Regions from separate parts of the Sideroxydans sp. CL21 genome, predicted to be linked through region 1. Evidence: predicted binding sites of a transcription regulator. Region 1 holds the regulator's gene; the other holds the start of a gene.
What was found. The regulator sigma-54, encoded in region 1, starts transcription at its own class of promoters, with help from an activator protein. The targets are predictions, from matches to a motif close to TGGCACNNTTCCTGCT.
Positions count from the first base shown of each region.

Region 1 (3,409 bases):
AATCCGTCCGGTGCGTCGAAAGGGATGGGGTTCTGCATTTTGACGAAGGCAGCTGCAGCTTCGCGCAGACCTTTCACCCTGCCATGCGGGATGGCTACTCCTTGCCCCAATCCGGTGGAACCTAGTTTTTCGCGAGCGAACAGGCTGTCGAACACCTGGCTGCGTCCGATATGGAGCGTGTTTTCGAACAATAAGCCGACACGTTCGAATACGCGTTTTTTGCTGGTGGACTCGTTGTCCAGCAGGACACATTCAGGGGTTAGAATTTTGCTGATCAGGCTCATACTATTTCACCATAACAAGAAAACGGGGCAACCACTTCTGGTTGCCCCGCATCGCTTCAGTCTGCTGCGCTTTGCTTGCCGGTTTCGTCATGGCGACGCGCGGTGTACTTTTCCTTGTGTTTCAACACCTGGCGGTCCAGCGAATCGACCAGTGCGTCTATGGCCACATACAGGTTGCTGTCCTCGGTTTCGGCGAAGATGGCTTTGCCGGAAACATGGACGTTGGCTTCGGCTTTCTGCACCAGCTTGTCCACAGACAGGATCACGTTGATGTCGATCACGTTGTCGAAATGGCGTTTGACCTTGTCCAGTTTGCTGAGCACATGTTCGCGGATGGCCGGCGTGATTTCGAGGTGACGTCCTGTGAGGTTGAGGTTCATGGCCTGCTCCTTTTGGTTAGAGTGATTTACGAAGATTTACCGGAAGGATGTTCATCCCCTCGCGGTATTTTGCCACGGTACGGCGGGCGACTAGAATGCCCTGCTGTGCCAGGATTTCTGACATGCGACTGTCGGTGAGCGGGTGTTTCCCGTCTTCCTCGCTGACCAATTGCTTGATCAGTGCACGGATGGCGGTGGATGAGCACGCACCGCCCGCTTCGGTGGCAAGGCCGCTGCCGAAGAAGTATTTGAATTCGTAGATGCCGCGCGGGGTGAGCATGAACTTCTGTGTAGTCACGCGCGAAATGGTGGATTCATGCAGTTCGAGTTGTTCGGCGATCTCGCGCAGCACCAGCGGGCGCATGGCGATGTCACCGTGCTCGAAGAACTGGCGCTGCCTTTCGACGATGGCCTGCGATACGCGCAAAATAGTTTCGAAACGTTGCTGCAGGTTTTTGATGAACCAGCGCGCTTCCTGCAGTTGCCCGGCCATTTCCTGCGCGTTCTTCTCGTTGCGCTGTTGCAGGATGTTGGCATACACCTGATTGATGCGCAGGCGCGGCATGGCTTCCGGATTCAAACGTGCGCGCCAGATGCCGCCGTGGCGTTCCACCAGTACGTCCGGCACCACATAGTCCGCAGCACGATGCTCGAAGGCCGAACCGGGTTTGGGTTGCAGATGCACGATCAGATCCTGTGCGCAGCGCAAGGCGTCATCGTCGCAGCGCAGGGCCTTTTTCAATTTGCTGAAATCCCGCGCGGCCAGCAAGTCCAGATGATCGCTGACAATGGCCAATGCCAGATCGCGGCCCGGTATATCTTCCGGCATGGCACGCAGTTGCAATGCCAGGCATTCGCTCAGGTTGCGTGCGCCGATACCGGGTGCATCCAGATATTGCAACTGCACCAGAGCCGTTTCCAGATCGTCCAGCGAAATGTCCAGTTCGGGCGGCAGCAGTTCGAAAATTTCTTCCAACGGTTGCGACAGGTAGGCATTTTCGTCCAGCGCGTCGATGAGTAGTCCGATGATCTTCTTGTCGCGCGGATCCATCTGGCTCATGTTCAATTCCCAGAGCAAGTGCTCACGCATGCTGGGTTTCTCGGCGGCGACTTCGGAATAGCCGTCGTCCTCGTCGTCAGGGCCGGACGAGGATGACGATGAAGAGAACGTAGGTTCGGGCCATTCGTTGCCGTCGTCTTTGCGTGATTCAGCTTCGGCAGGGGCGCTGCTCGTTTCGGTACTGCCGGAAGGGGCGGGGATGTCGGAGCTGCTGTTGCCGCTATAGGTCTGGTTGGTACTGTCGTCCTCGCGCTCAAGGAAGGGATTCTCGTCCAGCAGGCGCGCAGTCTCCTGATTGATCTCCAGCGTCGAAAGTTGCAGCAGCTTGATGGCCTGCTGCAACTGGGGCGTGAGCATCAGTTGTTGGGATTGCCTGAGTTGGAGAGAGTGTTTCATCGTGGCTATTCGGTGAGTGGCGGTTTTATCCTGATCTTTACAGCTTGAAGTGTTCGCCCAAATACACCTTCCTCACGCCCTCATTATAGATGATTTCGTCGGGATTGCCCTCCGCCATTACCGAACCGGCGTTGATAATGTAAGCGCGGTCGCAGATACCCAGCGTCTCGCGCACGTTATGGTCCGTAATGAGTACGCCGATACCGCGTTCCTTGAGGAAACGGATGATCTTCTGGATGTCGATCACGGCGATGGGATCGACCCCGGCGAAAGGTTCGTCGAGCAGGATGAAGCGCGGGTCGGTTGCCAGCGAACGGGCGATTTCCACCCGCCGCCGTTCGCCGCCGGACAGGCTGATGGCCGGATTGTCGCGGATATGGGTAATGTGCAGATCGTTCAGCAACGCTTCCAGCCGCAGGTCCATCTCGGCATCGGCATAACCCTGCAACTCCAGCACGGCCCGGATGTTTTCGGTCACGGTCAGGCGGCGGAAAATGGAGGCTTCCTGCGGCAGATAGGCCAGACCGAGGCGCGCGCGACGATGGATGGGGAGGTGCGTGATTTCCTGGTCGTCGATGAATATCTCGCCGCCGTCCGCAGCGACCAGGCCGACGATCATGTAGAAGCTGGTGGTCTTGCCCGCACCGTTTGGTCCCAGCAACCCGACCACTTCGCCGCTTTTTACGGACAGCGATACATCATGCACTACAGTGCGGGCGCGATAGCGCTTGTTCAGCGAGACGGTTCTGAGTTCACTCATGGTTTTTCGTTGGTCAATGTCGGGCTGGATTCGATGGTGAGCGGCGCATTCTTGGGCGCGGGTTTGTCGGGGCTCTCTTCGGCTTTTGGCTGGATCACCGCATGCACGCGGCCCTTGTTCGGGTCGTTGGCATGAGCGGGATCGCCAAACACCTTGAACACCTCGGTACGGGTACTGTACTCGATGTGGTCTCCCTGCACATCGTCCAGTTCGCGCTTGACGCGGGCGTGCACGTAGAAATCGACAACCTCGGCACGGGTATCGTACACGATTCGTTCACCGTAACCTTCCATGTACTGATCCGTGCCTTCCTGTTTCTGGCGGAAATTGGCGAGGTGTCCGGTGGCGGTGCAATGCTTGAAGCCCAGTTTGTCCTGCGTCACGACGACTTTTTCCGCCCGGATGCGGATCGTTCCCTGGGTGAGTTCGACTTCGCCCTCGAACACGCTGACTTGCTTGACGTCATCGACGACGACGCGATCCGACTCCAGATGGATGGGTTTGTCGCGATCCGCATCTTCGGCGTGCA
Region 1 is NZ_LR699166.1:437,550-440,958, forward strand. Features, by position in the region: gene QOY30_RS02175 (PTS sugar transporter subunit IIA) at 1-284, opposite strand, end outside; gene hpf (ribosome hibernation-promoting factor, HPF/YfiA family) at 341-664, opposite strand; gene QOY30_RS02185 (RNA polymerase factor sigma-54) at 681-2,120, opposite strand; gene lptB (LPS export ABC transporter ATP-binding protein) at 2,158-2,880, opposite strand; gene lptA (lipopolysaccharide transport periplasmic protein LptA) at 2,877-3,409, opposite strand, start outside.

Region 2 (3,409 bases), 3.2 Mb from region 1:
CACTTTCCAATGCTTCCTGCTGCGTCATTTGCGGCAGGAGGCCGGGGAAGCGAGCGGCCAGCATGCTCTTGCCCGTTCCGGGCGGGCCAGACATCAGCACGCTGTGCCCGCCTGCCGCGGCGATTTCCAGTGCGCGCTTGCATTGCGCCTGACCTTTGACATCGCGCATGTCGGGGTAGTGAAGAACGGCGGCTTGCGTATCGGGTACATGGCGGGTCAAGGCATCGCGTCCCGCAAGATGGGCAGCCACCTGCAGCAGCGATTGAGCGGGATAGACAACAGCATCTTCAACCAGTGCAGCCTCGGGTGCATTAATGGCGGGCAGGATAAATGCGCGTCCACTGTTCGCGGCGCGGTAGGTCATCGCCAGGGCGCCGCGTATGGCGCGCAACTCGCCGGTCAGCGCCAGTTCGCCCGCATACTCATATTCGGCAAGTTTGTCGGAAGGTATCTGGCCGGACGCAGCCAGAATGCCCAGCGCGATAGGCAGATCGAAACGTCCGCTCTCTTTTGGCAGATCGGCAGGGGCAAGGTTGACGGTGATACGCCGTGCGGGAAACTCAAACTGGCAATTCTGCAATGCCGCGCGGACGCGGTCCTTGCTTTCCTTCACCTCGGTCTCGGGCAGGCCGACGATAGTGAAATTGGGCAATCCGTTTGCAAGGTGCACCTCAACGGTGACCAGCGCGGCGTCCATCCCCGCCAGACCGCGACTGTATAAAACAGCCAGCCCCATTTGTTAGCGTTGCGCTTCCAGTGCGGCCAGGCGAGCTTCGAGTTTCTCCAGACGCTGCGCCAGCACTTCAAATTCCTCGCGCGTGACCAGATCGAGCTTGGAGAACCCCTGCGCCAGCAAAGCCCGAGCATTCTTCTCGAAATCCTTGGCGGGGCTGTTGGCAACGGCTTCGCTCAATTTGGAGGACATTTCTTCAAAAAATTTTGCGTTCAGCATAACGAATAACCCTTAATTGACTAGGGCGCTAGTGTATCAAATAGTTGGCGCACCGCTCGGGTGCGCCGCACTGTTTTCGTGCATGGACTTGGTGCGCCGTACTTTCCAAAATAATTACAATCCTGTCACAAACCGAGTATCGGCGCGGTATTCCATGGTTGGCACAGTTTCTGCTGAGAGGTAGGCGTGGATACTTTCATCCCACTTAATTTAATAACGAAAGGAAACACCATGCTTAAGAACAAACTGCTAGTTGCTGCCTTGGTCTCTGCTTTCTCTGTGAGCGCAATGGCTGATGATGCTCCGGCTGCACCGGCATCGCCATTTTCTACCAACGTGGCACTGACGACCAACTACCTGTATCGCGGTATTTCGCAAACTGGTGGCAAGCCGGCCATCCAGGGCGGTTTTGACTATGCAAATGCCAATGGTCTGTACATCGGTACATGGGGTTCAAGCATCAGCTGGTTGAGTGACGGTGGAGCTGCCGCAAATGCAGGTTTGGAACTGGATACTTACGGTGGTTACAGGTCCACCGCAGGCGCATTGGGTTATGACGTAGGCTTTCTGCGCTATAACTACCCAGGTACCTACGCACCAGGTGCAACCAAGGGTGATACCAACGAAATCTACGGCAAGTTGACCTATTCGTATTTCTACGTGAAGTATTCCTACAGCCTTGGAGATACTTTTGGCGTGCCGGACGCAAGTGGCACGAACTATATAGATATAACAGGAACCTATCCTATCCCGGATACGACCTACACTCTGGCGGCTCACTATGGCAAGCAAAGCTATAGTGGATCATCTGCCAAATATAACGCTTATGTTGCCAATGTTTTGGGCGGCTTTTCACCTACATATTCGGACTACAACATCAGCCTTTCTAAGGATTTGACGAATGGTTATGCGGCTAGCCTGACCTACAGCAATACAAATGCCACCGCGGCATACAACAGCACGGTTTATGGAACGACCAACAAGTTGGGCAAAGGCGTCGCAGTATTGGCGCTGAGCCGTACGTTCTAATTAAGTAAGTAGGTAGCCAGGCAAGCGGGGCGACAACGCTCCGCTCAACTCAAGGAGAAGTGAATATGAAAATCGTCACTGCAATCATCAAGCCGTTCAAGCTCGACGAGGTGCGTGAAGCGTTGTCCGCCATCGGCGTGCAGGGCATCACTGTCACCGAAGTCAAGGGCTTTGGACGGCAAAAGGGCCACACCGAGCTGTATCGCGGTGCGGAATATGTAGTCGATTTCCTGCCCAAGATCAAACTGGAAGCGGCCATCAAGGCTGACCAGCTGGACAGCGTCATCGAAGCCATCGAAAAATCTGCACAGACCGGCAAGATCGGCGACGGCAAGATCTTCGTGCAAGACCTCGAACAAGTTATCCGCATCCGTACCGGCGAGACCGGTCCGGAAGCACTATAAGGAGCGATGAGATGAAAAAATTATTTGCGCTTTTCGCCCTGCTGGCCATGTTGTGCGGCCTGACAGGCGCGGCCTATGCTGACGAGGCTGCCCCGGCATCCGCTGCAGCAACGGCTACCGCAGCTCCGGCAGCGGCAGCAGCAGCACCCGCTGCTGCCGCCACTCCGAAATGCGGCGACAAGGGTTTTGACTGCAACAAAGGCGACGTGGCCTGGATGATGACCTCCACAGCGTTCGTGCTGCTGATGACCGTTCCCGGATTGGCACTGTTCTATTCCGGTATGGTACGCAGGAAGAATGCCCTGTCCACAGTCATGCAAAGCTTCGCGATTTTCTGCGTGATATCGGTACTGTGGGTGATCTTTGGCTACAGCGCGGCCTTTACTGCCGGGCATGAAGGTAGCTCACTTGCTCCGTTCATCGGTTCGCTCGACAAGTTCTTCATGTCTGGCGATGATCCGACCACGGCCGTGGCAGCCACATTCAGCAAGGGTCAATACCTGCCCGACTTCGTGTACTGCATGTTCCAGCTGACTTTCGCTGCAATCACGGTCGCCCTGATCAGCGGCGGTTTTGCAGAACGCTTCAAGTTCTCGTCGATGATCATATTCAGCGTTCTGTGGTTCATCTTCGCCTACCTGCCGATTTCGCACATGGTTTGGTACTGGGATGGTCCTGATGCTTATACCGACGCCAAGGCAGCCGATCTCGCCAATAGCCATGCCGGGTGGTTGTTCCAGAAAGGCGCAATCGACTTTGCCGGTGGCACCGTGGTTCACATCAATGCCGGTATCGCAGCACTGGTTGCGGCTCTGATGCTTGGCCCACGCAAGGGTTACGGCAAGATTCCAATGCCTCCGCACAGCCTGATGATGACAGCAATCGGTACTGGTCTGCTGTGGATGGGATGGTTCGGTTTCAATGCAGGTTCGGCATTGGAAGCCACCGGTGCAGCGGGTCTGGCCTTCTTCAACACCTTGTTTGGAACTGCGGTTGCCGGTGTTGTCTGGACGCTCGTTGAGTG
Region 2 is NZ_LR699166.1:3,598,617-3,602,025, reverse strand. Features, by position in the region: gene QOY30_RS17230 (YifB family Mg chelatase-like AAA ATPase) at 1-736, opposite strand, end outside; gene QOY30_RS17225 (accessory factor UbiK family protein) at 740-952, opposite strand; gene QOY30_RS17220 (TorF family putative porin) at 1,184-1,981, shown strand; gene glnK (P-II family nitrogen regulator) at 2,047-2,385, shown strand; gene QOY30_RS17210 (ammonium transporter) at 2,397-3,409, shown strand, end outside.
Region 2: the regulator sigma-54 is predicted to act here: its motif matches at 1,112-1,127, upstream of QOY30_RS17220 (TorF family putative porin).